DNA from 4 places in the Streptomyces sp. NPDC050504 genome. Region 1 is predicted to be linked to each of the others. Evidence: riboswitches for the same ligand, from Rfam matches in the RefSeq annotation. Region 1 holds a riboswitch; each other region holds the start of a gene.
What was found. Region 1 has a riboswitch for cobalamin ahead of ACIBNE_RS03545 (prenyltransferase/squalene oxidase repeat-containing protein). Riboswitches for the same ligand answer to the same signal wherever they lie in the genome.

Region 1 (7,536 bases):
CGCCGCCGACGGGCCGGACGTTGTGGGCGCGCAGCTGGTCGGGGGTGACGGTGGGACGCCCCTCGGTGCCCTCGATGTTCGTACCGCCGAAGATCCACAGGTCGACGCTGCCGGGCTTCGGCTTGTAGAGCATCGCGCCGAGCTGGCTGTACTGCCAGGTGTCGGAGCCGGGATCGGCGTGCCAGTACGACCAGTAGGCGGACGCGGGCGGAGTGAGCACGCAGTTCTCCTGCGAGGGCGGCGGGAACTGCTTGCCGCCCCGGAAGCCGCTGTACCCGATGCGGCAGATGAACGCGGGACCGTCGTGGCCCGTGCCGGAGGTCTGCCAGCCGCCCTGGTTCAACAGTTCGTAGCCGGTGGTCGGGGTGGTGCCGCAGGAGCGGTAGACCGGGCCGCCCCACTTGCTGAAGTCGACCGCGAGCACCGCGCCCGAACCGGTCGTGCAGCGCCCCATGGGCTGCGGTGCGGCAGCGGCGGGCACGGCGACGGCGGCCACCAGCGCGAAGGCGACCGGCACACGCGTGAGGATCCGCGTCACCGCCTGCCCCTTTCGGCCGGGGTACGGCGTTTGCGCGCCACCACCGTCAGAAGCGCGCCGCACGCCAGCAGCGCGGCGGCCGTCGGCGCGAGCCGTCCGGCCTGGGTACCGGTGGACGCGAGCTGCCCGCCCGTGCCGGGACCGCTGTTGCCCGTGGTGACGATTCCGGTGCCGGATCCGGGGCCCGAACCGTCCCCGCCCGAACCGTCCTCGCCCGGCGTGACGATCGAGGGGGTCTTGCCCGGGGGCGTGGAACCGGGCAGCGGATGCTCCTTGGTGCCGGCCAGGCTGCCGGTGAGCCGTCCGAACGAGGTCCCGGTCGCCCCGCTGACCGCCTGGGCCGACGCGCGCACGTCGGAGCCGCGCTGTCCGTCCACGGCGATGTTGAACCCGCCGTCGGCGTTCTGCTGCGTCACGAGGAACGCGCGCGCCTTGGCGATCCGGTCCGCGTACTTCTCCGCGTCCAGGGACAGCCCCTGGATCGCGAGCGCGGCGGAGTTGACGGAGTTGCCCGAGGCCCCGGGGAAGCCGCCGTCGGCGAGCTGGCGGCCCGCGATCCAGGCGAGCGCCCTGTCGACCGCCGCCCGTGACCGCTCGCCGGGAACGAGGTCGAGCGCCATCGCGGCCATGGCGGTGGAGTCCACCTCGGAGTCCCCGGTGGTGGGGATCAGGCTCGGCCACGCGCCGGACGGATGCTGCAGGCCCTCCAGGTAGGCGACGGGCTCCCGCGCCGCCTCGCCCTCGCCCGCGCGGTACTGCGCCATGATGCCCAGCGACTGGGAGAAGACCGACAGGACGTTGCGGTACGCGCCCTTGGCGGCGCAGCTCCGGTCCTTGCCGGAGCTCGGGGCCGCGCACACCGCCGAGGAGAGTCCCTCGATGAGGTCCTTCCCGCCGAAGGCGCGCGGGTCGCGGCCGACGACCTGCGCGAGCAGCGCCGTCTTGCCCAGGGAGCCGCTCGACAGGTGCTTGGCGTCTCCCACGCCCGTCCAGTTGTGAATGGAGCGTCCCGTGCCGTCCCTGCCGCCCTTGTCGAGGAAGTCCACAATGTCGCGGAGGGTGGCCCTGTTTCGGTCCGTGGCCGCCAGGGCGTAGGCCGTGTCGATGGTGAGGCCGTAGTCGGCGAAGCCGCTGCCGGGGCCCGACTCGTAGTAGCGCCCCAGCTTGAGCCGGTTCTTGCCGGTGAGGAACGTCACGCCCTTGGCGAGGTCGGGCCCCGGGGCCGTGGGGCCGGTCCTCTTGGTGGACAGCGTCACCAGGTCCTTGCCCGCGCCCGCGAGCGCGGCGGGCGCCGTGGCGAACAGCAGCGGCTCCGTGCCGCCCTCCTCGTACGCGAACGATCCGTTCAACTGCTGCTGCCCGGACGTCCAGGAGATCCCGGCGTCCGCGCGCCTGCCGTCCCCGAGGGTCCGCAGCGCCTGTGCGGCGAACGCGGTGGACTGCACGGCGCCGACCGTCGCCCCTTCGTAGCCGGGGAAGCCGCCGGTCGGCAGCTGTGCCTTGCGCAGCCAGGTGCGGGCTTTGGCGAGAGCCGCGTCGTGGCCGCCCGCCTTGCGCAGGACGAGCGCGATCAGGCCGGTCGACGCGGCTTCGCTGCCGCAGTGCTCGCCGGGCCCCACGAGAATGCTCGTGAAACCGCCGTCCGGGCACTGGAGTCCCGCCAGGCGCGCCACGGTGTCGGCCGGGGGCCGCACCCCGCCGCGCAGCAGCGCGAGCACGCCGAGCGCCTGCCCTTCGGCGTAGCCCGCGCCCCGGAAGTCGCCCTTGGCCGTACAGCCGGGGTTGGATCCGTCCGGCCCGGGGCCGGACGCACAGCGGTGCGAGACCAGTTCACCGAGCAGGTCGTACCCGCCGAAGGCGCGCGGGTCGCGCCCGGTGACCTCGGCGACCAGCGCGAGGCGGGCTACAGCCGCCCCGTCGGGCGCCTTGTCCGTGCCGTGCGGATAGGCGTACGCGGTGCTCTCGGCGGGCCTGGCGAGGAAATCGACCACCCTGGTGAGCGTCTTGTCGAGGGCGGGGCGCTGCCCGTACGCGGCGGCGAGCCCGAAGGCGGCCTCAGTGGTGCGGAAGTGGTCGTTCTTCTCCGCGCCCTCCTCGTCCTGCCCCACGACGCGTTCGCCGTCCTTGAGGGAGGCGGCGATCCAGCGCGAGGCCGCCGCGACGTCCACGTCGGCGTGCGGGACGTCGGGCACTTCGGGGTCGGGCGGCGCGGTGTGGCCTTCGGGGCGCACGTCGTCGGGGGAGAAGGCGGGACGGCCCTTGGTGCCGCCGACGTCGGTGCCGCCGTAGACCCACGCCTCGACGTCGCCCGCCTTCGGCCTGCGGTCCATGGCGCCGAGCTGGCTGTACGACCAGTGGTCCTGGCCGGGCGGGGCGATCCAGTACGACCAGTAGGCCGTGGCCTGCGGCGTGAGGCGGCACTTCTCCCGGTCAGGAGTGGGGTACTGCTTCCCGGCCTTGAAGTCCTTGTGCCCGATGCGGCAGATGAACCCGGGGCCGTCGTGCTGCGTGCCGGCCGTGCTGAACCCCGCGGTGTGCAGCAGTTCGTAGCCGCTGGTCGGGGTGGTGTCACAGCCCCGTACGACCTTGCCGCCCCACGGACCGAAGTCGACCGCGACGACCGCGCCCTTGGTGGCCGTGCACTTCTTCACCGGTTCCGCCGCCGCGGGAGCCGTACCGGGGCCCGTGACGAACACCACGCTCGCCGCGAGCACGAGCAGTGCTGCCGTGATCGGCGGGAGAAGCCCACCAGTCCCTGCCCACCGGCCTGTTCGTGTTCCGGTCCCCACCGCGACCCCTCGTGTCGGCTGTCCGCGCCGGGCGGGAAAACGCGTGGCGACGGGCCCTGCCGGACACATGCCTGGGCATGCCGGGGGGGGGCGGGGTCAGACCACGCCGTAGTCCGCGACGGCGTCTCGTGCTGAGAATCGACTCGGCCCCGGGCAGTCCGGCTCGCCCGGCGTCGCCGGGCCTACGGTTGCGGGTCAGCGCCGGAATTCGACCGGCTTCCCCTGGAACTGAGCGTGTATCAGCCGGATTGGAACACGCGTACCAAGAGGCCGTCAAGGCGACCGGGGCACCGTACGGACCCGCCGTCACCGACCGTACGGCGCGTCTTTCGGGGGCGCTGGCGCACCGTACGGCGCTGGGGTAGCGTCCAGGGCTGCCGAGTGGGGGAACCCGGTGGGAATCCGGGGCTGACGCGCAGCGGTGTGGGACGGCGGGGGCCGTGCCGAGCCCGAATGCCCAAGCGGTGAAGGCAGTTGCCGGAAGCCGAATCCACGCGATTGGACGGCGGCCACACCGCTCTGCCGCGGGGCGGTGCCGTGCGTTCGGCGCGGGTGTTCTTCGCGGGAGCGGGACGGTCGGCGTTCCCGTGCCCAGGAGCAGACCATGACCCGTACGTCCCGCGTCTCCACGTTCCGTACCCGTGCCGCCACAGCTGGGTCTTCCCGGTTCCGCGCCCGTACCTCCAGACGCGGCGGCCCGGCCGCGTACGCCGCGCTGACCGTCCCCCTCGCGCTCGGCGCCCTCGTCCTCTCGACGGTCCCGGCGTCCGCCACCGCCACCCCCGCACAGATCGCCACCTCCAAAACGAACGGCGTCGCCTACCTCAAGTCCCTCCAGGCCGCCGACGGTTCGTACGCCGGCTCCGGACTCTCCAACGAGTGGGCTTTCAGCGCCTTCGCGGCGGCCGGGACCGCGGCCGTCGACGTCGCGCCCGGCGGCGACGCGTCCAAGAACGCCCGCACCGTGTACCGCAACCTGCTCGCCACGCCGGGCTGGCCCTCCGCGAGCCCCGTCGTCACCGACTACGAGCGCGGGGCGCTCAACGCGTACGCGGCGGGCATCGACCCGGCGCGCGTCTCGGCGTCGCGCAACCTCATCGCCGACGTCTACGGCCACTGGCAGAACGCCGAGCCCGGCTACTTCGGCTCGTCCGCCAACTACAACGGCACCGTCTTCGCGGCCCTCGCGCTCGCCGGGGCCAGGACGCAGACCGGCGCGCAGCGCGTCCCGCAGGCCCTGCTCGACCGGATCGTCGCCCGCATCCGGGCCAACCAGCACAACGACGGCGGCTGGAACTACGGCAAGGCCGAGGGCGACCCGGGCCAGCTCGGCGCCGCGAGCGACATCGACATGACCGGCGCTTCCATGGCCGCGCTCTGCGTGTCCGGAGTGCCGAAGACGGACCCGGACGTCCTCCAGGCCAAGGCGTTCCTCAAGAGCAAGCTCGTCCCCTCGACGGGCGCGTTCAACGCGATGTTCGGCGTGAACACCGACTCCAACGGCTGGGCGGTCTCGGGCCTCAACGCCTGCGGCATTAACCCGCAGACCGGTGACTTCCTGACGCCGCCCGGCAAGACCCCGGTGGACTTCCTGATCGCACAGCAGTTCAACCCGGGCGGCGGGTTCAAGTACCTGCCGTCGGACACCGTGCCGTCCGCGTACGCCTCCATCGACGGCCTGCGCGCCGTCGCGGGCGGCGGCTTCACCGCCGCCCCGCCCGCCCCGGTGACGCCGGGTGCGCCGAAGTGGGTCGGCCAGAGCGCCTTCACCGCGGGTACGGCGACCAAGCTGGCGCTGACCGTCGACGACGGCACGGGCATTCCGAAGGTCTGCGCGGTGACCCTCACCCCGACGGGCCCGACGACGACGCTCGGCGACGTGCTGAGCGCCGCGACCACCGCGGCGGCGCCCGCGGGCTGTGTGACATCGGTCGCCCCGGCGTCCGGTACGGGCGTGGTCACCTCCCTCAATTCCACGTCCAACAGCGGGGGGTCGAGCTGGTTGGCGAGCGTGGACGGTTCGACGTTCACGGCGGCGGACCGGGGCCGGACCGTCGGAGTGGGGGACACCGTCGCGCTGCGCTTCGGCGCCAGTTGATGATGGAGGGATGACCGAACACACCGAGCAGACGGCACGGGGCGCTTCAGGGGAACACCTGGTGTCCCCGGAGCCCGATTTCGTGGAGACGCGTCTGGCCGTCTACGCGCAGGACGAGCACGACGAGATCTTCGGCGGCGTCACCGATCCCTTCGGCGTCGCTGACGTCGGACTCACCTGGCAGCCCAAGAAGGAGCACTTCGGCATCCGGTGGGGCGACCGGCTCGTGGCCCACACCGGCCTGCTGCGCCTGCCGGTCGAGGTGGGCGGCGTCGCGACCGAGGTGATAGGGATCGGCGGTGTCGCCGTCGCCCCCGACGTACGGGGCCGGGGGCTGGCGCGGCGGGTCGTCGCGGTGGCCCTGGAGCACGCCCGCACGATGGGCCCCGAGTACGCGCTCCTGTTCTGCCGCCCGCCGCTCGTCGCACTGTACGAACGCCTCGGATGGCGCCCGGTCGACGCGGCGGCGGGTGACGTGCTCGTCCCGCAGCCCGAGAACCGCACGGTGGTGATGCCGCTGCACACGATGCTGCGTCCGCTCCACGACGGCGCCCGGTGGCCGCAGGGACAACTGAGGCTGCTGGACCTGCCGATGTGAAGCGCCGCAGGTCCGACGGAGGGATCGGCCCCGACCTGTCGGACGGAGGGATCGGCCCCGACCTGTCCGAACGGATCGGTGGTGGCCAGGCCGAACGGGTCGGCGCCGGTCAGGCGTCGCCCTCGGTTACGGCGATGGCTGCCGCCGGGCAGGTGCCCGCAGCTGTGCGGACAGCGCTGTGGTAGCGCTGCGGAGGGTGCTCGGTCAGCAGCATGACCAGGCCGTCGTCGGGGGACTGGTCGAACACCTCGGGCACCCGCAGCGCGCACAGTCCGGCGCCCACGCAGCGGTCGGGATCGGTGGAGAGTTCCACGGGTGTTACTCCTCGTCCCAGGCGACCGGCAGGTTCACCACGCCGTAGATGTTCATGTTCGTGCGCAGCCGCACCGCTTCGGGGGCGACGGCCAGCCGCAGCGTGGGGAACCTGGTGAACAGCGCGGGCATGGCGATCTTCAGTTCCACCCGCGCAAGTTGCTGTCCCAGGCACTGGTGGGCGCCGTGCCCGAAGCCCAGCTGGCCGGCCGTTTCGCGACGCAGGTCGAGGGAGTCGGGGTCCGCGAACTTCGCGGGGTCGCGGTTGGCCGCGTCGAGGGAGAGCACGACCGTCTCGCCCGCGCGGATCACCTGTCCGTCGATCTCGATGTCCGCCAGGGCCGAGCGTATGGTCGTGCCGGCGACGGTCAGGTAGCGCATCAGCTCCTCGACGGCCCGGTCCGCCAGGTCGGGCTCGGTGCGAAGCAGTTCGGCCTGCTTCGGATGGGACAGCAGGGCGAAGGCGCCGTGGGCGATCATGTTGGCGGTGGTGTCGAGCCCGGCCGCGAGCAACAGTCCGCCCAGCCCGGTGAGTTCGTCCTCGCTGAGATCGGGGTCCTGGGTGAGGTCGCTGAGCAGGTCGTCGGCGGGCGCGGAGCGCTTTTCGCGGACCAGCCCCCTGATGAACTCGTCGATCCCCTGCATGGCGGCCGTCCGCGCCTCCATCGGCGCGTCAGAGGTGAACATCGTCGTGACGTTGCCCTGGAAGGCGTCGCGGTCGGCGTACGGGACGCCGAGCAGTTCGCAGATCATCAGTGCCGGGATGGGCCGGGCGTACGCCTCCACCAGGTCCGTGCCGGGGCCCGAGCGTTCCAGGGCGTCCAGGTGTTCCTCGGTGATCTCGGCCACCCGTTCGGACAGTTGGCGCATCCGGCGCACCGTGAACTTCCCCATGAGCTTGCGCCTGAACCTGGTGTGCTGAGGTGCGTCCAGGCCGAGCATGTCGCCGACCGGAGCCGGTGGGAGCGGGAACTCGGGTCCGTCGGGATAGGGGTAGTGCAGCAGTTCGTACCGGACGCTGATGCGCGGGTCGGCGAGCAGCGCGCGGACCGCGGAGTGGCCGGTGGCCAGCCAGCCGGTGTGCCCGTCGGGGAAGGAGAGGCGGGCGAGGGGCTGCCGTTCCTGGATCGTGGCCAGTTCGTGCGCGGGGTCGAAGGGGCAGCCCGCGCGGCGTTCGGTGGGCATGGCGACCGGCTGAGCC
Region 2 (7,536 bases), on a different contig from region 1:
GACTACGTCGTCTCCTTCGCCACGATCTCCGGCATGTGGGCCTGGATCATGATCCTGGTCAGCCAGCTCCGCTACCGGGCCAAGGCGGACCGCGGCGAGCTGCCCGAGTCCACGTTCAAGGCGCCGGGCGCGCCGTGGACCAGCTGGTTCGCGCTGGCCTTCATCGGCATGGTCATCGTGCTGATGGGCATCGACGAGGACGCGCGCGTCTCGCTGTACTGCGCCCCGCTGTGGGCCGCGGTCCTCGGCGTCGCGTACCTGGTGCTCAAGTCGCGCAACCCGCAGGGCGCGGGCTTCGCCCGCAAGCGGGTCTGACCAGCGTCTTCTCAGCAGACGGGCGGGGGGGGGGCCCCCCCCGGGGGGGCCCCCCCCCCCGGGGGCGGGGGGGGCGCCCCGGGCGCGGGCGCCCCCCCCCCGCCCCCGCGGGGGGGGGGTGGCCCCCCCCCCCCCCCCCGGGGGGGGGGGGGGCCGCCCGGGGGGGGGGGGGCCCCGGGGCCCGGCCCCGGGGGGGGGGGGGGCCCCCCCCGGGGGGCCCCCCCCCCCGCCCGTCTGCTTATCCTTGCCGTCATGCTGACCATCACCCAGGCCCTGTACGACCAGATCGTCGCGCACGCCCGAGCCGACCACCCCGACGAGGCGTGCGGCATGGTCGCGGGTCCCGAGGGGTCCGGGCGGCCCGAGCGCTTCATCCCGATGCTCAACGCCGCCCGCTCGCCCACGTTCTACGAGTTCGACTCGTCGGACCTGCTCAAGCTCTACCGCGAGCTGGACGACCGCGACGAGGAGCCGGTGATCGTCTACCACTCGCACACCGCGACCGAGGCGTACCCCTCGCGCACCGACGTCACCTACGCCAACGAGCCGGGCGCGCACTACGTCCTCGTGTCGACCGCCGACAAGGACGACGCCGGGCCCTTCCAGTTCCGCTCGTACCGCATCGTGGACGGCGTGATCACGGAGGAAGACATCAAGGTCGTCGAGGCGTACTAGTCGAGGCGTACTGGGGGACGTACCGCGAGGTGCGGAACCGCGCCGCGTACTCGCTCGGCGTGACCCCCAGGTGCCGCGCGAACACCCGCCGCAGGCTCTCGTCGCTGCCGAGCCCGCTGCGCGCCGCCGCGCCGGTCACGCTCGCGCCACCCTCCAGGAGCATGCGCGCCGCCTCCACCCGCACCCGCTCCACGTACCCCGCCGGCGTCTGGCCCGTCTGCTCGCGGAAGAGCCGGGCCAGATGCCGGACGCTCACCCCCGCCCGGCCCGCCAGCGCCGCCGCGCCGTGATCGGCGGCCGGATCGGCGGCCACCGCGTCCAGCAGCGGCCGTACGAGCGGATGGCGCGTGGGGGCGGTGCGGGACGCCGCCGAGAACTGCGACTGGCCCCCGGGCCGCTGGAGGAACACCACCAGGTCCCGCGCGACCCGCCGCGCCACCGCGGGCCCCCGGTCCTGCTCCACCATCGCCAGGCACACGTCGATCCCGGCCGTCACCCCCGCCGACGTGAACACCTCGCCGTCCTGGACGTAGATCGCGTCCGGCTCGACCCGCACCCCGGGCCAGCGCGCGGCCAGCGCGTCCGCGTGCTCCCAGTGCGTGGTGGCCCGCCGCCCGTCCAGCAGCCCGGCCGCCGCCAGCGCGAACGCCCCCGTGCACACCGCCGCCACCCGCCCTGAACGCCCGGCCGCCGCCGTGACCTGGGCGATCAGCTCGGGCGCCGTGAGCAGCCCGGCCACGTCGACCGCGCCCGGCACCACCAGCGTGTCCGCCCGCCCCGCGTCCGCGACGGCCAGGCCCCCGCCGATGCGCAGCCCCGAAGCGGTCGTGACGTCGCCGCCGTCCGGGGTGCAGACGGTCACGGTGTAGCCGGGCGCGGTGCCGAACACCTCCAGCGGCGCCGAGACGTCGAGGAGGCGCACGCCGTCGTAGGCGAAGACGATCACATCGTGGGAGCCCATGCGCGCGAGCGTAGGCCGTGTCCGGATCTGTGGGAACCCTGTCCCGTACGGACATGGCCCGCCCGCCCCTCCTCCCGGCAGGCTGTGGCCATGACGAAGAACACGATCGAGAACATCACCGAGGCCCCCGACACCGAGCTCGCCCGCGCCGCCACCGAACTCGTCCGCGACACCGCGAGCGAACTGGTCTACCACCACTCGCGCCGCGTCTACTTCTTCGGCGCCGCCCGGGGCCGCGACCGCGGCCTCTCCTTCGACCCCGAACTCCTCTACGTCGGCGCCATGTTCCACGACCTCGGCCTGGGCGAGGCGCACCGCACCAGCGGCCGCCGCTTCGAGGTCGACGGCGCCGACGCGGCCCGCCGCTTCCTCCAGGCGCACGGCGTTCCCGAGGACTCCGTACGCCGCGTGTGGACCGCCATCGCCCTGCACACCACCCCCGGCATCCCAGAGTTCATGGAGCCCGAGGTCGCGCTCGTCACGGCGGGCGTGGAGTACGACGTCCTGGGCATCGGCTACCACGACCTCGCCCCCGAGCACCGCGACGCGATCACCGCACTGCACCCCCGCCCCGACTTCAAGCGCCGCATCCTGGAGTCGTTCACCGAGGGCATCGCGCCCAAGCCGGACACGACCTTCGGCAACATCAAGGCCGACGTGCTGCGCCACTTCGTGCCCGGCTTCGTCCCCGGCGACTTCGTCGAGACGGTCCAGAACTCCGCCTGGCCCGAGTGACCCCGGCGAAGACGCAGAAGACGCAGGTGACACACTGTGCGCGACCCGGGCGGCAGGACCCAGGAAGCCGGTGCGAAACCGGCGCGGTCCCGCCACTGTGACCGGACGACCCCCTCGTCCGGCAGCCAGGAACTGACCTGCCGCCTCACGCACACCGATCGGGGACGAGGAAATCCCCGTCAGGAGGCACAGCCATGTCCAGGCGCAGCACAGTCACGGTCGCGGTGTCCGCCGCCCTGCTCACCCTCACCACCGCCTGCGGAGGGGGTACCGACAGCAAGGACGACGCCGACGCGAAGGCCGCGCCCGGCTTCCCGTACACCGTCACCAACTGCGGGGTGCAGACCACCTACAAGGCGCCCCCCAAGCGCGTCGTCACCATGAACCAGCACGTCACCGAGGTGATGCTGGAGCTCGGCCTGGAGAAGTCCCTGATCGGCACGGCCTACCTCGACGACAAGGTCCTGCCCAAGTACGCCAAGGCCTACGACGCGGTCCCCGTCCTCGCCAAGGAGTACCCCTCCAAGGAGAAGCTCCTCGCCGCCAACCCCGACTTCGTGTACGGCGGTTACGCCACCGCCTTCGACGCGAAGGAGGGCCGCAGCCGCGACGACCTCAAGCAGTCCGGCATCACGTCCCGGCTCAACGTCGAGTACTGCGCGGACCGGAAGACCGCGCTGGACGACCTCTACCAGGAGATCGGCGAGGTCGGGCAGACCTTCGGCGCCAAGGACCGCGCCGACGCGTGGATCGCGGGAGCCAAGAAGACCGTCGCCACGACCGCCGGGCAGCTCAAGGGCGTGAAGCCGGTCTCCGTCTTCGTCTACGACGGCGGCGACAAGACCGCGTCCACGGCGGGCGGCAAGGGCATAGGCAACGAGATGATCACCCTCGCGGGCGGCCGCAACGTCTTCGCCGACCTCGACAAGCCCTTCGGCGACGCCACCTGGGAACAGGTCGTCGCCCGCAAGCCCGAGACGATCGTGATCTACGACTACGGCTCGGTCACCGTCGAACAGAAGAAGAAGCGCCTCCTGGCCGACCCGGCGCTGCGCGACGTACCCGCGATCAAGAACAAGCGGTTCGCGGTGATGCCCCTCTCCGACGTCGTACTCGGCGTCCGCGCCCCCGCCGCGATCGCCAAGCTCGCGGCCCAGCTCCACCCGGGGACCACCGGCCCCGCCACCACCGGCTGAGGCCCGGCCCATGACCTGCCGCACGGACCGCGAGCCCCGGGGGCCCCTGCGCTACGCCCTGGTGCTCGCGGTCCTGACCGCCGCCCTCGCCGCCGCCGTGGTCGCCGGACTCGCCTTCGGCCAGGTGCACATACCGCCCGGCCAGGTGCTCGACATCCTCTTCGGGAACGCCGAGCCCAGCCCCCTGCGCACCATCGTCCTGGACGTACGGCTGCCGCGCGTCCTGCTCGGCGCCGTCGTCGGCGCCGGGCTCGCCGTCGTCGGCACCGTCCTCCAGGCCCTGGTCCGCAACCCGCTCGCCGACCCCTACCTGCTGGGCGTCTCGTCGGGCGCCTCCACCGGCGTCGTCCTGGTGATCGTCACCGGCATCGGCAGCGGCATCGGCCTCGCCACCAACGTGACGATGCCCGCGGGGGCGTTCACCGGCGCCCTGCTCGCCACGGTCCTGGTGTACGCGCTGGCGCGGCGCGGCGGCCAGCTCACCGGACCGCGCCTGGTCCTGGCCGGCGTCGCCGTCGCGTACATCCTCACCGCCCTCACCAGCCTGATGCTGGTGATGTCGCCGCGCTCCGAGCACTTCAAGGAGGCCATGTACTGGTCGCTCGGCGGCCTCGGCTCGGCCCGCTGGGACATGCTGCTCCTGCCCGCCGCCGTCCTCGCCGTCGGCACCGCGCTGCTGATCGCGGTCGCCAGACCGCTGGACCTGATGCTCGTGGGGGAGGAGGGCGCCACCGTGCTCGGCCTGGACACCTCCCGCTTCCGCGCCGCGATCTTCCTGCTCACCTCGCTGGTCACCGGCGTGCTGGTCGCCGTCAGCGGGGCCATCGGCTTCATCGGCCTGATGGTGCCGCACGCCGCGCGCATGGTCGTCGGCGCCTCGCACCGCACCCTGCTGCCGGTCGTCGCGCTCGCGGGCGCCGCCTTCCTGGTCGCCGCCGACCTCGCCGCCCGTACGGTCGCCACCCCGCAGGACGTGCCCGTGGGCATCCTCACCGCGCTCACCGGCGGCCCGTTCTTCCTGTGGATGCTGCGCCGCCGCCCCGAAGGAGCCCCCGCATGAGGGCTTACGGCACTCCGCCCGAAGGAGCCCCCGCATGAGGGCTTACGGCACTCCGCCCGAAGGAGTCCCCGCATGACCACCCTGACGACCGAGGGACTCTCCTACGGCCCAGGCGACGGCCGCCACCTCGTCGACGGCGTCGACCTCACCGTCGGCCCCGGCGAGACCGTCGGCGTCGTCGGCCCCAACGGCAGCGGCAAGACCACCCTGCTGCGCTGCGTCTACGGCACCCTGCGCCCCACCCACGGCCGCGCCCTCCTCGACGGCGCCGACCTGCACACCATGGGCGCCAAGGCCCGCGCCCGCCGTCTCGCGACCGTCCCGCAGGACGGCCAGGCCGTCTTCGAGCTGACCGTCCACGAAGTGGTCGCCATGGGCCGCTCCCCGCACAAGCGCTTCTGGGAGGCCGACACGGCGGCCGACGCCGAGCTGGTGCGCGCGGCCCTGGAACGCGTCGGCATCGCGGAGTTCGCGGCCCGCCCCTTCCCCTCGCTCTCCGGCGGCGAACGCCAGCGCACCCTCGTCGCCCGCGCCCTGGTCCAGCAGCCCGACCTGGTGGTCCTGGACGAGCCGACCAACCACCTCGACATCCGCTACCAGCTGGAAGTCCTCTCCCTCGTACGGGAGCTGGGCACCAGCAACCTCATCGCGCTGCACGACCTGAACCTGGCCGCGTACTACTGCGACCGGATCTACGTCCTCCAGGGCGGCAGGATCGCCGCCTCCGGCACGCCGGGGGACGTGCTCACGCCCGAGCTGCTCGCGACGGTCTACGGAGTGAAGGCCGAGGTCAGCGTGCATCCGACGACCGGAGCCCCGACCGTCGTCTACCTTCCGAAGGCACTCTGAAGTCCACATGCTGAGCGTTCCCGGTCCAACATCCAAGATCACATTCCGATTCGGGGACCGGGAATCGATACGATGACCGCATGGTTTCGAACGACGTGAGCATTCAGACGCCGGGCACAGTGCTGCTCGTCGCGCGGCTGCACGTCGACCTGTGCAGGACCACCAGCGCGATGTGTCCGCGCGGCGCCGCCTGACCCGGCGGCCGGGCCCGACCCCGCGCGCGGCGGGCACCCCGCCCGCGCCCCAGCACGTCAGCCAGCCGTGACGTCGCACGACGCCACACACGCCACACCCTTCCGACAGGAGCCGCAAGCCATGGCCATCGAGGTCCGCATCCCCACCATCCTCCGCACCTACACCGACGGCGCCAAGGCGGTGGAGGGCAGCGGGGCGACCCTCGCCGACCTCTTCGCCGACCTCGACACCCGCCACGCGGGCATCGCCGAGCGCATCGTCGACGGCGCCAAGGGCGGCGAACTGCGCCGCTTCGTGAACGTGTACCTCAACGACGAGGACGTCCGCTTCCTCGACGGCATCTCCACCAAGCTCACCGACGGCGACAGCGTCACGATCCTCCCGGCCGTGGCCGGCGGCATGAGCTGAGACCCCTGATGCGATACGACTCCCCGCTCGCCGCGGTCGGCAACACGCCGCTCGTCCGGCTGCCGCGCCTCTCGCCCTCGGACTCCGTCCGGATCTGGGCCAAGCTGGAGGACCGCAACCCGACGGGCTCGGTCAAGGACCGCCCCGCGCTCCACATGATCGAGCAGGCCGAGAAGGACGGCCGGCTCACCCCCGGCTGCACCATCCTGGAGCCGACCAGCGGCAACACCGGCATCTCCCTGGCGATGGCGGCCAAGCTCAAGGGCTACCGCATCGTCTGCGTCATGCCGGAGAACACCTCGCAGGAGCGCCGGGACCTCCTCGCGATGTGGGGCGCGGAGATCGTGTCGTCCCCCGCGGCCGGCGGCTCCAACACGGCCGTACGGGTCGCCAAGGAGCTGTCCGCGGAGAACCCGTCCTGGGTGATGCTCTACCAGTACGGCAACCCGGACAACGCGGGCGCGCACTACGCGACCACGGGCCCGGAGATCCTCGCCGACCTCCCCTCGATCACCCACTTCGTGGCGGGCCTCGGCACGACCGGCACGCTCATGGGCGTCGGGCGCTACCTCCGCGAGAACGTCCCCGGGGTCCGGATCGTCGCGGCCGAGCCGCGCTACGACGACCTCGTGTACGGGCTGCGGAACCTCGACGAGGGGTTCGTGCCCGAGCTGTACGACGCGTCCGTCCTGACCACCCGCTTCTCGGTCGGCTCCGCCGACGCGGTCACCCGCACCCGCGAACTCCTCCAGCAGGAGGGGATCTTCGCGGGCGTCTCCACGGGGGCGGCGCTGCACGCGGCCATCGGAGTGGGGAAGAAGGCGGTGCAGGCGGGGGAGTCCGCGGACATCGTGTTCGTCGTGGCCGACGGGGGCTGGAAGTACCTGTCCACGGGGGTGTACACGGCGCCCACCACGGAAGCCGCGATCGAAACCCTCCACGGCCAACTCTGGGCGTAGCCCCTCCGAGGAGCGCCACGCAACGGGGTGCGCCGTTTCGCCTGCGGCGAGCCCCACCCCACCCCGCCCCTTCCCCGCGCCCCTTTTAGGGGCGCGGGGAACTGCGCGAGGGTGGGGCACACGCCGCGCGTGCCCTCCCGCCCCGCAAGGCCCCCGGAGGGTTTCGGGAAGGGGCGGGGTGGG
Region 3 (7,536 bases), on a different contig from region 1:
GATCCCTGCACACCCTGTACGTCCCTGACCAGACCGGCGATCGAGTCGGCCCGCAGCTCGTCCAACGTGACGGCCGTGCCGCCCAGTTGACCGGCCAGCTCGCGGGCGAGCCCGAGCCGTACGATCCCCGACTCGCAGTCCACGACCACCGACGCCACGCCCTCGCCCTCGTGCAGCCGCGCGGCCCGCGCCGCGAGCGCCACCGGGTCGGGGCCGCCGGTCGCCCGGCCGTCGGTCACCACGACCAGCAGCGGACGCCTGGCCGGATCGCGCAGCCGCTCCACGCGCAGCACCTCGTGCGCCTTGAGCAGCCCGGCCGCCAGCGGGGTGCGCCCGCCCGTCGGCAGCGTCTCCAGGCGGGCGGCCGCCGCGTCCACCGACGAGGTCGGCGGCAGCGCCACCTCGGCGTCCCGCCCCCGGAAGGTGACGAGCCCGACCTTGTCGCGCCGCTGGTAGGCGTCGAGCAGCAGCGAGAGCACCGCGCCCTTGACCGCGCTCATGCGCTGCCTGGCCGCCATGGACCCCGACGCGTCGACCACGAACAGCACGAGGTTGCCCTCGCGCCCCTCGCGCATCGCCTGCCGCAGGTCGTCCCTGCGCACCACGAGCCCGCGCCCCGACCGCCCGCGCGCCCGCTGGTGCGGGGCGGCGGCCTGCACGGTGGCGGCCAGGTGCAGCTTGGTGAGCGCGCCCTTGGGGCGCTGCGCTCCCGTCGTCCTGCCGTGGTCGGTACGGGCCCGGGAGCGGCGCCCGGACGCGCCCTCGCCCAGCCCGGGAACGCTCAGCACCTTGGTCCGGAACGGCTCGGCGGCCCGCACGGCCGCCTGCTCCCCGGCACCCGAGGGCGCGGCGGGCGCGTCGGCGGGCCCGGGGGCTTCGGCGGGCCCGGTGGCCCCGCCGTTGTCGGCGGGGGAGTCGGGCGCGTCGCCCTGCGGCGGAATGCCACCGCCGCCGCCCCCGTCGGGGCCGCCGTCCGGGTCGGGCTCGGGCTCGTCGTCGCCGTCGCCCGTTTCGTTCTCGTCCCTGAACTGCTCCAGCGTCTCGTCGAGCTTGTCCTCGTCGAGCCCAGGCGCGTCGAACGGGTTGCGCCGACGCCGGTGGGGGAGGGCCAGCAGCGCGGCCTGCCGCACGTCCTCGGAGGTCACCTCGGCGCGCCCGGCCCAGGCCGCGAGCGCCGTCGCGGTGCGCGCCATCACGATGTCGGCGCGCATCCCGTCGACCTCGAACGCCGCGCAGGTCGCGGCGATCTGGAGCAGTACGCCGTCGCCGAGCACCACCTCGGGCAGCAGCGCCCGCGCCGCGACGACGCGCCCGCGCAGCGCGGCCTCGTCGTCGGTCCAGCGCGCCGAGAAGGCCGCCGGGTCGTCGTCGTACGCCAGCCTGCGCCGCACGACCTCCACCCGCTGCTCGGGCTCGCGGGACGCCGCGACCTCGACGGTCAGCCCGAACCTGTCGAGCAACTGCGGCCGCAGCTCGCCCTCTTCGGGGTTCATCGTCCCCACGAGCAGGAACCGCGCGGCATGGCGTACGGAGACGCCTTCGCGCTCCACGTACGAGGAGCCCATGGCCGCCGCGTCGAGCAGCAGGTCGATCAGGTGGTCGTGGAGGAGGTTGACCTCGTCGACGTAGAGGATGCCGCGGTGCGCGTCGGCGAGCAGACCGGGCTCGAACGCCTTCACGCCGTCCGCGAGGGCCCGCTCGATGTCGAGCGCGCCGACGAGCCGGTCCTCTGAGGCGCCGACGGGCAGTTCGACCATGCGGGTGCCCCGCCGCTCGACCCCGCTCCCGGCCTCGTGCGGCCCGTCGGGGCAGCGGGGGTCGGGGCTCGCCGGGGCGCAGGCGAAGCGGCAGCCGGGGACGACGTCGATGTCCGGCAGCAGCGCGGCGAGCGCGCGCACGGCGGTCGACTTCGCGGTGCCCTTCTCGCCGCGCACGAGGACGCCGCCGATGGCGGGCGAGACGGCGTTGAGCAACAGCCCGAGCCGCAGGTCGTCCATCCCGACGATCGCGGTGAAGGGGTAGTGAGCGGTGCCTGTCATCCGAAGTCTTCCTCCCGCGTGTGACTCATGTGCGTGCGGCCCGGGTGGCGAGCCCACCGGGCGTGGTCGTCGTCGCCGTGGACACGTCGCTCACGGCGCACCGGGCGGCACGAACGGCAGCCCCTCCGGCGCCCCGTCCTCGATGAGCCGCAGCAGCGCGTCCGTGTCCGCGTGCTCCTCGATCAGGTCGCCGAGCCGGTCCAACTGCTCCTCGCGCAGCGTCCCGAACGAGGTGTCGGGCGCCGGCACGAACCGCCGCCCCGCCGCCGCCGCGACCTCGCGCAGGAACGCCCGCCGGAAGCCGTCGCTCTCCAGCGACCCGTGCCAGTGCGTGCCCCACACGGCCCCGACCCGGCACCCGTCGAGGAACGCCTCCCCGCCCAGCACCTGTGCGACGCCGTGGTGGATCTCGTACCCCGTCACGTCCTCGCCCAGCGCCGTGCCGACCGGCCTGGCCAGCGTCTTCTCGCGCTCGAAGCGCACCCGCACCGGCAGCAGCCCGAGTCCGGCCACGCTCCCGGCCCGCGACTCCACCTCGTCCTCGATGTGCTCGCCGAGCGCCTGGAACCCGCCGCAGATGCCCAGCACGGGACGCCCCTCCGCGGCCCGCCGCGCCAGCGCGTCCGCGAGCCCCCGCTCGCGCAGCCAGGCGAGGGCCCGCACGGTGCCCCGGGTCCCCGGCACGACCACCAGGTCGGCGTCCACCAGTTCCTCGGCCCGGTCCACGAACCGCACGACCACGCCGGGCTCGGCGGCCAGCGCGTCCACGTCCGTGAAGTTGGACATCAGCGGCAGGGCGCACACCGCGACCCGCAGCACGTCCTCGCCGACCGGCGGCGCCACGACCGACTCGCGGACCGCGCCCCGCAGGGACACCCGCAGCCCGTCCTCCTCGTCGATGCCCAGGCCGTGCGCGAAGGGCAGCACGCCGTAGGTGCGGCGCCCGGTGAGCCCGTGCAGCATGTCGAGGCCGGGCTCAAGGAGCGTCACGTCGCCCCGGAACTTGTTCACCAGGTAGCCCGCGACCAGCGACTGGTCCTCGGGGCCCAGCAGCGCCGTCGTACCGAAGAACTGGGCGAAGACCCCGCCCCTGTCGATGTCGCCGACGACCAGCACGGGCAGTCGCGCGGCGCGCGCGATCCCCATGTTGACGATGTCGGTGCGGCGCAGGTTGATCTCGGCCGGGCTGCCGGCCCCCTCGCAGATCACGGCGTCATGGCTGCCCCGGAGTTCCTCCAGGCACGCCATGACGGGCTCGAACAGCTCCCGCTGCCGCCCGCCGTGGTAGCCGCGCGCGCTCAGCTCGCCGATCGGCTTGCCCAGCAGCACGACCTGGCTGGAGCGGTCGCTGCCCGGCTTGAGCAGCACCGGGTTCATCAGCGCCGACGGCTCCACCTTCGCGGCCTGCGCCTGCATGGCCTGGGCCCGCCCGATCTCGGCGCCCTCGCGCGTCACGAACGAGTTGAGGGACATGTTCTGCCCCTTGAACGGCGCGACCTTCACCCCGCGCCGCACCAGCCAGCGGCAGATCCCGGCCGTGACGACGCTCTTGCCCGCGTCGGACGTGGTGCCCGCGACGAGCAGCCCGCCGCCCGTGCCCGTACCTGTCGTGCCGCTCATGCCGTACGCCTCCGCTTCCACGCCCCGGCCGCCAGTCGCGACCCCGCACAGACCACCAGCGCCAGCGCGCCGACCCGGCGCGAGAGCCGCACCGCGCGCGCGATGTCCGCGGACCCCACGGCCCGCGCGTCCCCGTTGAGCACCGCCCGGTGCTCGATCCGCCCGCCGTACGAGAGCGTCCCGCCGAGCCGTACCCCGAGCGCGCCCGCGAACGCCGCCTCGACGGGTCCCGCGTTGGGGCTCGGGTGGCGCGATGCGTCCGTGCGCCAGGCCCGCAGCGCGCCGCCCGGGTTCCCGCCCGCGGCGGTCGCCAGCAGCGCGGTGAGCCGGGCGCCCGGCCAGCCCGCCAGGTCGTCGAGGCGCGCCGATGCCCAGCCGTACCGCAGGTACTTCGGCGACCTGTGGCCCACCATCGCGTCCAGCGTGTTGACCGCGCGGAAGGCGACGAGGCCGGGGACGCCGCCCAGCGCGCCCCACACGAGCGCGCCGACGACGGCGTCCGAGGTGTTCTCAGCGACGGACTCCACGACGGCGCGCGCCATCTGGGCGCCGTCCAGGGCCTGCGGGTCGCGTCCGCACAGGTGCGGCAGCCGCTCCCTGGCGACGTCGAGGTCCCCGGCCTCCAGCGCCCCGCCGATCGCGGTGGCCTCCCGGCCGAGCGACGTGCCGCCGACGACGGCCCAGGTGGCCGCGGCGGTCAGGGCGACGGACGCGGGGGCGCTGCGGCGCGCGGCGCGCGCGGCGAGTGCGGCGGCGGCCGCCGCGCCCCCGACGCAGACCGCGGTGTGCAGCGCGCCCCGGCCGCGGTGGTCGCGCCACAGCGCGCTCTCGACGGCGGCGGCGGCCCGCCCGAAGGCGGCGACGGGATGGGCCCTGCGCGGGTCGGCGAACACCAGGTCCGCGGCGAAACCGGCAGCGGCGCCCCAGGCGAAGACTCGCTCGGCTCGCATGGGTTCAGCCCGCCGGATCGGGCAGGGGGCGGCGCGCGGTGCAGCCGGGCATGGCGTTATGTGTCCTCACTCAGGGTGTCCGCGCCCTGGTTCGACGTGACCGGCGGCGAGAGTTCCTGGCTTCCGGGGATCGTCTCCCGGGTCACAGTGGCGGGACCGCGCCGGTTTCGCACCGGCTTCCTCTGCAGCTGCCGTATTGGCTCGGGCAGTCCACCACGCTGCGCGAAGACCCGTCAACTCGCCGTTGACCTGCGGCGGAGAGTGTGCTGAGGCCCACACGGGGGCGGTGGGGCAGCGCGAAGGCCCGTGGGGCGGACGGCACCGAAGTGCCGTCCGCCCCACGGGCCTCGAAGGTGACGCGCCGGTGGCGCGGCTCAGGCGACGATCAGGTAGATGCCGTACGTGACGGCCGCCGCGCAGAGCGCGAAGCACGCGTAGGCACCGGTCCGGGCGAGGGCCGCGGAGCCGCCCTGCGCCGAGGCCTGCTCCTGCTTGGAGAGGCCCACGATGCCGAGGGTGAACAGGCCCACCAGGGCCACGGTGCACACGAGGCTGACTCCGAAGACGGAGCCGAGAGCTGCCCAGTCGATCTTCATGCTGATTCCGCTTCCTTACACCGTGGCCGGGCGGGCCGGGTCGGTGGTGGTTCCGGCCGGGGCCGGAATGGTGGTCTTGAGGTCCCCGGCGAGGTCGGCCGCGGAGGCGACGGGTCCGGCGGGCGGCGGGGTGACGGCCGCGATCGCGGTGGTGACGACGCCGGCGGACTCGCGGTCCGCGGGGGTGTCGATGCCGGGGATCTCGTCGTCCGTGACGTTGGTGTGGTCGACCGGCTGGCGGCGCGAGAGCGTCCAGATCACGGCGGACCCGGCGATCAGCAGCGCCGCGGTGGCGGCGACACCCCAGTCGCCCTGCTTGGTCAGCAGTTCGGCGCCCGCGCCGACCAGGCCGGCGGCCGGCAGGGTCAGGCCCCAGGCCACGAACATCCGGGTGGCGGTGGACCAGCGGACCACGCCGCCCTTGCGGCCGAGGCCCGCGCCCATCACGGCGCCGGAGCAGGACTGCGTGGTGGAGAGGGAGAAGCCGAGGTGCGAGGAGGCCAGGATGACCGTCGCCGCGCTGGTCTGGGAGGCGAAGCCCTGCGGCGGCGCGAGGTCGGTGAGGCCCTTGCCCATGGTGCGGATGATGCGCCAGCCGCCGAGGTAGGTGCCCAGTGCGATGGCGACGCCCGCGGAGACGATGACCCACATCGGGGGGTTGGCGCCGGGGGCCAGGACGCCGCCGGTGACCAGGGCCAGCGTGATGACGCCCATGGTCTTCTGCGCGTCGTTGGTGCCGTGGGCCAGCGAGACGAGACCGGCGGAGGCGATCTGACCCGCGCGGTAGCCCTTGGCGGTCGCCTTGTCGTCGGCCCTGCTGCCGATCTTGTACGTCAGCTTGGTCGCGAGCATCGCGGCCAGACCGGCGACGATCGGCGCGGCGATCGCGGGGAGCAGCACCTTGGTGACGACGACGTTGCCGTTGACGGACGACCAGCCGGCCGACATCACGGCGGCGCCGATGAGGCCGCCGAACAGGGCGTGCGAGGAGCTGGACGGCAGGCCGAGCAGCCAGGTCAGCAGGTTCCACAGGATGGCGCCGACGAGCGCCGCGAAGATGACTTCCGTCCTGATGCCCTCTTCGTTGATCAGTCCGCCGGAGATGGTCTTGGCGACCTCGACGGACAGGAACGCGCCGACGAGGTTGAGCACGGCGGACATGGCCACCGCCGTCTTGGGCTTCAGAGCGCCGGTCGAGATGGTCGTCGCCATCGCGTTGGCGGTGTCGTGGAAACCGTTCGTGAAATCGAACACGAGAGCTGTCACGACCACAATCGCGAGCAGCAGCGTGATGTGTTCCATTTACCCAGGCAATCGTTTGACGTCAGTGGCTCAGATGAACGTAGGGAGCCAGGGTGAACGGAAGGTGAACTGGGACGGGCTGTGCGGTGTCTCTAAGCGGGGCGGGGGCGCTCCGGTTGGCCGCACGGGTTCCGGCGACCCGGAGCGGCGTCCGGGGGAGGGCCGGAAAAGCCCGGGAAACAGCGGGGTTCGGCCGACTTCGGTCACTCTCGGGTGAATGCCCGCAACTGTTCGGGCGACCCGTTGAAGAGATTCTGATCACCCGGGAGCCTTCCGCTTCCGTCGGCGTACTGCCAGAACGTCCAGAACGACCAGCCGGCCGGAAGCGCGCCGGGCGAGCCCGCCCAGCGCGCGAGCCACAGCGGGTGCTCCCGGGCGAAGACCCTGCTGCCGCCCGTGCAGTCGTCCCACCACTTCGCCGTGGTGTAGATGACGGGGCGGCGGCCGGTCAGCCGGTGGACCTCGTCGCTGAAGTCGTCGATCCAGCCGGTCAGCGCGGTCGGCGGCAGCCCGTAGCACTTCCGCTTGCTGTACGGGTCGTTCTCCAGGTCCAGCGCGGGCGGCAGTGTCCAGCCGTCGGCGCGCCACCCGCCGCCGCCCGCCACGAAGTACGCGGCCTGCCGGGCGCCCGACGACCTGTCCGGGAGGGCGAAGTGGTACGCGCCCCGGACCATGCCCGCGTCCCGTGAGCCGTTGTACTGCCGCGCGAAGTAGGGGTTGCGGTACGTGTGGGACTCGGTGGCCTTCACGTAGACGAACGCCGCGCCCTTCTCCTTGGCCGCGCGCCAGTCGACGTCCTTCTGGTGCCCCGAGACGTCGTGCCCCTCGGGCTTGGCCGCGGAGGCCGCGGGGTCCGCGGCGAGGGCGGCGCCGCCCAGGGCGCCCAGGGCGCTCAGGGCGCTCAGGGCCAGCGCTGCGGCGAACAGCCGGGCGCGGCGGCGCGGCGCGCGGTCGTGGTGGCGGGTCATCTTTCCTCCTGATTCGTGCTGACTCGTGCTCGTTCGTACGGACGGGGCGGATGTGGCCAAC
Region 4 (7,536 bases), on a different contig from region 1:
AGTAGTACGTGCCCAGTGGCCGTGACGACCGGGCGCACTCACCTCCCGCGTCCGTGGTGCAGGCGTCGCCCACCCGGGTGTCGGGCGCGGCGCCGTCGGTCTGCAGGCCGCTGACGCCGTTGGACTCGTTCCACAGCTCGAACACGGCGCCCGCGAGCGGCGCGCCCGTGTCCTTGTCCCGCTTGAGCACCCGGACGGTGCCGGTGACCGGTGCGCTGCCGCAGTCGGGCAGGTCGCCGTCGAAGGGGTAGTTGTGGAACTCCTGGCCGCCGCCGCCCGACGGCGGGCTGGTGTGCGTGAGCGAGCCGGTCGTGAAGAAGCGGCCGTTCATGCCGGGGACGCTGACGGACGCGGCGGAGCTCTGGTTGCCGATCAGGACGCTGCCCTGGAACTGGCCCGTGCCCTTGATCTCGACGGAGGTGGCGTCGGGGAAGTTCCACAGCAGGCGGTTGCGCATCTTGTTCAGCGGGCTGCTGTCGTCGATGGTGCCGCTGTAGGTGTTGATGGTGCGGTTGGTCCCGAGGATGTTCACCAGGACCGTGGCGTTGTCGGGGATTCCGGCGAAGGAGATGCCCTCCTGGCCGCCCGTGCCGCCCATCAGGTCGAAGTCGACGTTGAAGACCTGGAGGGCGGAGGTGCCGTCGCCGGTGAACAGCGTCTCGCCGCCCGCGTGCGTCGCGGTGCCGGTGGCAGGGCGCGTGCCGCCCTCCGGGTGGGCGTAGCACTGGCTGGCCTCGGTGAGCTGGTCGCGCAGCGCGAGGTAGGGCAGCGCGGCGTCCGGGTCCTTGACCTTGGTGCCGATGACCGTGCCCGTGGCGTCGCCCGCGTGGCGCACGACGCCGTCCTCCGCCAGGAGCCGCTGTCCCGGTGCGACCGTGACGTTCCCTCCGGTGGTGAGCCAGTCGGAGCCCGGGTCGGGCGTCACGCGCGAGCCGACGCCGGCCTCGCCGACGTTGTAGATGCCGCTGACGCCCTCGGCCTTGTTCTGGTCGAAGCCGCCCAGCACCACGACGCGTCCCTCGGCCTCGGCGGCCTTCTCGCGGACCATGAAGTCGCCGCCGACGAACACGTTGACGGCGTTGTCGCGGTACTTGATGGGGTCGTTGTTGATCGGGGGGTAGCCGTCGGGCGGGCAACTGCCGGGAACACAGGGACCCAGACCGCCGGGCAGCGGTTTGGCCAGGGCGGGCGGGGTCCGCGGCGCGGCCCCCGCGGGCAGCGCCGCCGCGGGCACCGCAAGGAGGGAGCAGAGCGTCGCCGCCAGGACGGAACCGGCGCGCCTGCCTCCCGGACGGGTGAGTGAAGTGAACTGCACTGAGCCGTCAACTCCTCAAAAGAAGGGCGATTTAACCCAGATTTTCATGAGGAAGACGACTTTGGGTGATTCTATTGATCCGTGTGACGTCGAACATCCCTTCACCGCGATTCCCCTCGATGGCTCACGAAGCGGTGTGTTGTGGCTGGAATGATCCTCGGCAAGGCCCCCTCCTCCCGGCCAGACTTGACCGGCACACACACGACGCACCAGGTGACGCACCAGGTGACAACAGCCCGAGGGGCCAGCAATGCAGCCGGAGACCACAGGCCGCGACGGAACGCCACCGGCCCCGGTGAACGAAGAACGCGGCAGCGCGCGTGTTCGACTGCGCTCCGACCTCGTCGCGGCGGCGCCCGACGCGACCGCGGGCCTGGTCGTCACCCTCGCGATCTTCCTCTTCCTGTACTTCAGGATGCGCTCGGGCGCCTCGGCGACGGTCGCCGTCATGCCCTTCATGGACGACCCCGACACGTACTGGATGTACCTGCTCAGCCAGGCCTTCGGCTGGTCGGGACTGCTCTGGGCCTGGGGCACCGTCATGCTCGGCCTGCTGCTCTCGGGGCCGAAGCCCGCACGGCTGCCCGTGCCGCCGCCCGTCCTGGAGCGTTGGCACCGCACCACGAGCCTCACCACGATGGCCCTGATGTTCGCCCACGCGCTGATGTTCTCCGCCGAACTCGTGCGGTACAACGCGGGGGCGGCGTGGGCCGGACGGCTCTGGGGCGCCTTCGCCGACAGCTTCGTCCCCGGCTGGTACGACTCCGGCACCGGCCAGGTGGCCATCCCCATCGGCCAGGGCGCCCTCTACCTGGGGATCCCCCTCGGCCTGCTGTTCTACGTCAGGCACCGCATCGGCCCCAGGACCTGGCGCGTCCTGCACCGCTTCGTCGCCGTCGTCTACGTCCTCAGCGTCTGGCACACCCTGCTGTACGGCACCAACGTCTGGTACGACGAGTGGCCGCGCACCGTCCTGTGGCTGCTGCAAGTCCCCGTCGCCGCACTGCTCCTGCTACGGCTGCTGCGCCCCGCGCGCCGCGCCGAGCGCCTGGGGGCGCCAGGCGCCGACCCCGCGGGGCCCGGCAGGCTGCGGTGGACCGTCAGGGCGGCGGGGCGCCTCGTGGCGGCCGCCGTGGTCGTCGGCCTGCTGGCCGTCGTGGTCTCGGGCCACGACGGAGGCCGCCCCAGGCCCGTCGACCCGCCCCCGGCGGCGCCGCACCATCACGAATCCGAGTGATCAGGTCCCACCGGCACCGGCTCGGGCACCGGCTCCCCGGGTAGGAACGTCACCCGGGGCGCCCCCGTGCGCGCGTGCACGGCGACCTCGGCCGCCACCCCGTACACCTCGGCGAGCAACTCCTCCGTCAGCACGTCGGCGGGCGGCCCCGAGGCCGTCACCGCCCCGTCGCGCAGCACGTAGAGCCGGTCGCAGTAGTACGCGGCGAGGTTCAGGTCGTGCAGCGCCACCAGAACGGTGGCGGGCAGCCGGCGCAGCACGCCGAGCACCTCCAACTGGTGCCGTACGTCCAGGTGGTTGGTGGGCTCGTCGAGGACCAGCAGCGCGGGCCGCTGGGCCAGCGCGCGGGCGATCAGCACGCGCTGCCGCTCGCCGCCCGAGAGCCGGTCGAAGGGCCGGTCCGCCAGCGCCGCCGCGTCCACCGCGGTCAGCGCCCACGCCACCAGCGCGGCGTCCTGAGCGCTGTCGCCGTCCAGCAGCCGCTTGTGCGGGGTGCGGCCCATGGCCACCACCTCCCGCACCGTCAGGTCGAAGTCCGCGCCCGACTCCTGCACCACCGCCGCGAGCGTACGGGCCAGCTTGCGCACCGGCAGCTTCCAGGTGTCGGCGCCACCCACCCGTACGAGCCCCGCGTCGGGCCGCAGCACGCGGTACACCGCGCGCAGCAGGCTCGACTTGCCGCTGCCGTTGGGCCCCACGAGGCCCACCACCTCGCCGGGCCGCGCGGTGAGGGATACGTCGCGCACCAGGCGGTGCGCGCCCGCGGTGAGCGTCACCCCCTCCACAGCCAGCTCGACGGCCGGTTCGATCGCGCTCATCCCACTCCCCGGCCGGCGTCCTTGCGGGCGTCGCGGCGCATCAGCCACAGGAAGAACGGACCGCCGCACAGCGCCGTCAGCACTCCCACCGGTATCTCCATGGGCGCCGCGACGGTCCGCGCCGCGATGTCCGCCCAGATCAGGAACACCGCGCCGGCGAGCGCCGACGCGGGCAGCACACGGCGGTTGTCGCCGCCCACGACCAGGCGCACGATGTGCGGCAGCATCAGCCCGACGAAGCCGATCGGCCCGGCCGCCGCCACCAGCACCCCGGTCACCAGCGAGAGCAGGACGAACATCCGGGCCCTGAACCTGCCCACGTCGAGCCCCATCGTCGTCGCCGCCTCCTCGCCCGCGAGCAGCAGGTTCAGCGACCTGGCCTGGACGAGCAGCACGCTGACGCCCAGCAGCAGCGCGGTGCCCGGCAGCCACAGCGTGTCCCACTGGACGCCGCCGAGCCCGCCGAGCGTCCAGGCCAGCACCTCGCGGGCCTCGTTGCCCCGCCCGGACGTCAGCAGGATCAGGTTCATCACCGCGGTGATGACCGCGGCCACGGCGACGCCCGAGAGCACCAGCCGCACGGAGGTGATGCGCCCGCCCGTACGGGCCGTCGCGTAGACGAGCAGCAGCGTCACCAGGGCGCCCGCGAACGCGGCGACCGACAGGGACAGCGGGCCGAACAGGCTCAATCCGAAGACGATCACCGAGACGGCCCCGAGCGAAGCACCCGACGAGACGCCCAGCAGGTACGGCTCCGCCAGCGGGTTGCGCACCAGCGCCTGCATCGCGGTGCCGACCACCGCGAGCCCCGCGCCCGTCACCGCCCCGAGGACCACGCGCGGCCCGCGCACGTCCAGCACGATCGTCTCGCGCGCCCGCGACCAGTCGGGTTCCGTCCAGTCGGCGCCCAGCGCGTGGCTGACGATGCCCCAGACCTGGCCGGGGGGCACGTCCACCGAACCGATGGCCATGCCCGCCGTGACGGAGGCCAGCAGCAGCGCGCCCAGCACCACCAGCGTGACGGCGAACGGCCAGCGGCGCGCCCCCTGGAGGAGGGGCGCACCGGGGGCCGGGAGCGCGCCGCGGAGCGGCGCCTCGACCGGTGCCGTCACCTGAACCGCTCCGGGTGCAGACCGCGGGCCAGCTCCTCGACCGCGTACGGCGCCCTGATCCCGACGAGCGTCGCGGTCAGCGGCAGCACGACGAACCGCTTGTTCTTCACCGCCGGGACGTCCGCGAGCGCGGGCTGCGAGAGCAGGAACTCCTTCTTGCGCTCCACGCTGCCCGCCCCCGCGTAGTCGTAGATCACCACGACCTCGGGCCTGCGCGCCACCACCTGCTCCCAGGACGCGTCGCCGAATACCTCGTCGATGTCGGCGAAGACGTTACGGCCGCCCGCGAGCCTCAGGATCTCGGTGCCCAGGCTCTTGCCGCCCGCGGTGAAGGCCGACTTGTCCCCGCTGTCGTACACGAACACGGGCACGGCGGGCGCGCCCCTGACGGCCTTCCCGGCCCGGTCGACGCGCCCCTTGAGGTCGGCCACCAGGCGCGCTGCCCGGTCGGGCACGCCGAAGACGGAGCCGACGGTGCGGACCTCGTCGTAGGCGTCCGTCATCGACACCCGCTTCTTCCCGCAGTACTCGCGGTTGAGGTAGGTGTCGATCCCGGCCTTGTCGAAGGCCTTGCGGGAGCGGCCGTCCTTCTCCGCGAACGCGCTGGCGTAGCCGCCGTAGACGAGGTCGGGCTCGGTGTCGAGGACGGCCTCGAACGACGGTTCCTTCTTGGCGAGTTGGGGAAGCGCCGCGTACTCCTTCTTCAGTTCGGGCAGTACGGCCGAGTCGGGGAAGGCCGTGCCGACGATCTTCTCCTTCAGGCCGAGTTTGAGCAGCAGTTCGGTGGGGTGCTGATGGATGGCGACCACACGGGACGGCGGCTTCTCGTACGTGGTGCGCATGCCGCAGTTGTCGACCGTGACCGGGAACCCCTTGGTGGCGGAGTCGGCCGAACCGCCCTTGTCGGACGCGTCCTCGGACGTGCCGCAGCCGGTCAGCAGCACCGCCGACAGGGCGGCGCCCAGGGCCGCGGCGCGCAGGGTCCCGCGGCGCGGGAGGCGCAGGGAACGGGGTGGGGCGAAAGGGGGACGGGGTGTGCCGTCGTACACGTAGAGCCTCCTGCGGAGTCCGCGCTCCTCGGATCGGACCCGCGACAGGCCAGTGTCCTGACTCCCGGATCGACGTTCCCCCGGCCTTCCCGCGCGGTGCGCAGTGGCCTTCCTCAGGGGTGCACTCCCCGGTCACAGTGGCGGGACCGTGCCGGAATCGCACCGGCTTCCTGTCTCCCGTCGCGGTGATGACCAGGAGATATTACGGTCGGTCGAGTGCGGGGCAAAGGGCGTGCGGCGAACCGTCGCACGCCCCTGCCCATTACTCCCCGCGTACCGCCCGCACCACCAGGCGCTCGGCGTCGTGGTCGTAGGGCCTGCCGTCGAAACCGCCGAAGACCTCGACGTCCGCGAAGCCCGCGTCCTCGACCATCCGCCGCAGTTCGACCGCGCTGTACACGAACCAGACCAGGCTGGTGCGCGTCACCCGGTCGCCCCGCACCAGCACCCAGTCGCTGCGCAGCCTGGCCCAGTCGTCCAGCACCGTGTCGGTCTGCACCAGCAGGTCATCGCCGCGCTGCACGACCTTGGGCGGCACGACCTTGCGGGCCAGCAGTTCCTTGCCCGCCATGTCGAGCAGGACCGTCCCGCCGGGCACCAGGGAGTCGTGCATGGTGCGCAGCGCACGGGAGTTGTCGGCCGGGTCCTCGAAGTACCCGAAGGACGTGAACATGTTGAGCACGACGTCGAAGGCGCCGGGCTGCGCGTACTCCCGCATGTCGGCCCGGACGTACGCGGGCGCGGCCCCGGCGTCGGCCGCCCGCTTCCTGGCGCGCTCCAGCATCGCGGGGCTGCGGTCCACCCCCGTCACGTCGAAGCCGCGCCGGGCGAGCGGCACGGTGAACACCCCGGGACCGCAGCACAGGTCGAGGATCCGCGCGCCGGGTGCGAAGGAGAGCAGCGGCGAGGAGTCCAGCAACTCCTCGGCCTGGGTGTAGCGCTGCTCGGAGAAGAGGAAGTCGTGGAACTCGATCCAGAAGTCATCGTCCTGGAATCCGCCCGTGTGTGTCATCGGGAGCCGGTGTTCCTTCCGTGTCGTGGATGGCGTCGGTATCGGTGGTGGTGCTTTCGGAGCCGCGCCGCAGCGCGAGCAGGAGGGGCGGCAGCAGGAGACACTGGGCGGCGGCCAGCAGCCAGAACCAGCCCGTGTCGCCCGCCCGTTCGGCCACGCCGTACAGCTGCCCGCCCAGTACGCCGCTGGCGCACGCGCCGAGCCCGGCGGCGAGCCGCTGCTGACCGAAGACCACCGCGTCGGAGCGCGAGCTGCGGCGCAGGGCCTCCAGGTCGTTCTTGAGGAAGAGCACGATGTCGCCCAGCGTGATCAGCACGCCGCCCGCCAGCAGCGCTACCCGCGAGCCCTGCGCCATGACGGCCATTCCGGCCGCGAGGCCCGCGAAACCGACGGCGAGCGCGAGCGGGTAGCTCATGCGCCGGATCGTGTCCGAGGCCGGTGGCTGGACGACGATGACCAGGACGAAGCAGACGAGCAGCACGAGGCTGTAGAACTCGGTGGACGCCCGCTCCTGCGCGTACACCGCCATGTAGTGCTGGAAGTGGAAGTACAGGTAGAACGCCAGACCGTTGGCGACGAACGGCAGGACCGCCAGGCCCGTCAGCAACCCCTCGCCCGGCGCGCCCCCGCCACCGGGCCGCGCCTCGTCCGCCGCCGCCGCGGGCAGCCGCGCGTGCCCCACCGCGACGACCGCGAACAGCACGGTCACACCGAGGAACAACAGCCCCGGTGACGACAGCACGAAGGGCCCGGCGACCAGCGGGCCCACCGCCATTCCTGCGTTGAGCGCCGCGTTGCCCGCCGACAGGAACGCCGGGCGCCGCGCCTCGTCCACGCCGTGCACCAGGTACGCCTTGTTCGCCGGGAGGTACAGGGCGGCCCCGCAGCACGTGAGGACCAGCGCGCCCACGGCCAGCGGCGGCCAGCGCAGCGCCAGCAGGAACGCCGCGAACCCCGCCGTGCGCACCACCAGCGCCCACAGCATCGTGCGCC

Region 2: it holds a riboswitch for cobalamin, as region 1 does, so the genes downstream of both, ACIBNE_RS18615 (ABC transporter substrate-binding protein) here and ACIBNE_RS03545 (prenyltransferase/squalene oxidase repeat-containing protein) in region 1, are expected to answer to the same signal.
Region 3: it holds a riboswitch for cobalamin, as region 1 does, so the genes downstream of both, ACIBNE_RS28485 (cobalamin biosynthesis protein) here and ACIBNE_RS03545 (prenyltransferase/squalene oxidase repeat-containing protein) in region 1, are expected to answer to the same signal.
Region 4: it holds a riboswitch for cobalamin, as region 1 does, so the genes downstream of both, ACIBNE_RS24520 (ABC transporter substrate-binding protein) here and ACIBNE_RS03545 (prenyltransferase/squalene oxidase repeat-containing protein) in region 1, are expected to answer to the same signal.

The regions. Positions count from the first base shown of each region.
Region 1 is NZ_JBITHO010000001.1:858,312-865,847, forward strand. Features, by position in the region: gene ACIBNE_RS03540 (hypothetical protein) at 1-538, opposite strand, end outside; gene ACIBNE_RS03545 (prenyltransferase/squalene oxidase repeat-containing protein) at 535-3,327, opposite strand; cobalamin riboswitch at 3,460-3,595, opposite strand; cobalamin riboswitch at 3,712-3,786, shown strand; gene ACIBNE_RS03550 (hypothetical protein) at 3,932-5,425, shown strand; gene ACIBNE_RS03555 (GNAT family N-acetyltransferase) at 5,436-6,023, shown strand; gene ACIBNE_RS03560 (ferredoxin) at 6,133-6,336, opposite strand; gene ACIBNE_RS03565 (cytochrome P450) at 6,342-7,536, opposite strand, start outside.
Region 2 is NZ_JBITHO010000004.1:743,043-750,578, reverse strand. Features, by position in the region: gene ACIBNE_RS18635 (amino acid permease) at 1-315, shown strand, start outside; gene ACIBNE_RS18630 (Mov34/MPN/PAD-1 family protein) at 568-990, shown strand; gene ACIBNE_RS18625 (GlxA family transcriptional regulator) at 968-1,951, opposite strand; gene ACIBNE_RS18620 (HD domain-containing protein) at 2,042-2,686, shown strand; cobalamin riboswitch at 2,694-2,842, shown strand; gene ACIBNE_RS18615 (ABC transporter substrate-binding protein) at 2,881-3,882, shown strand; gene ACIBNE_RS18610 (FecCD family ABC transporter permease) at 3,893-4,942, shown strand; gene ACIBNE_RS18605 (ABC transporter ATP-binding protein) at 5,015-5,791, shown strand; gene ACIBNE_RS18600 (putative leader peptide) at 5,872-5,985, shown strand; gene ACIBNE_RS18595 (MoaD/ThiS family protein) at 6,107-6,394, shown strand; gene ACIBNE_RS18590 (PLP-dependent cysteine synthase family protein) at 6,403-7,353, shown strand.
Region 3 is NZ_JBITHO010000008.1:63,361-70,896, reverse strand. Features, by position in the region: gene ACIBNE_RS28495 (putative cobaltochelatase) at 1-2,039, opposite strand, end outside; gene ACIBNE_RS28490 (cobyric acid synthase) at 2,130-3,659, opposite strand; gene ACIBNE_RS28485 (cobalamin biosynthesis protein) at 3,656-4,609, opposite strand; cobalamin riboswitch at 4,699-4,840, opposite strand; gene ACIBNE_RS28480 (hypothetical protein) at 4,984-5,205, opposite strand; gene ACIBNE_RS28475 (anion permease) at 5,221-6,507, opposite strand; gene ACIBNE_RS28470 (lysozyme) at 6,711-7,475, opposite strand.
Region 4 is NZ_JBITHO010000006.1:402,373-409,908, reverse strand. Features, by position in the region: gene ACIBNE_RS24540 (choice-of-anchor A family protein) at 1-1,315, opposite strand, end outside; gene ACIBNE_RS24535 (ferric reductase-like transmembrane domain-containing protein) at 1,566-2,552, shown strand; gene ACIBNE_RS24530 (ABC transporter ATP-binding protein) at 2,537-3,370, opposite strand; gene ACIBNE_RS24525 (FecCD family ABC transporter permease) at 3,367-4,482, opposite strand; gene ACIBNE_RS24520 (ABC transporter substrate-binding protein) at 4,479-5,531, opposite strand; cobalamin riboswitch at 5,561-5,743, opposite strand; gene ACIBNE_RS24515 (class I SAM-dependent methyltransferase) at 5,794-6,543, opposite strand; gene ACIBNE_RS24510 (MFS transporter) at 6,512-7,536, opposite strand, start outside.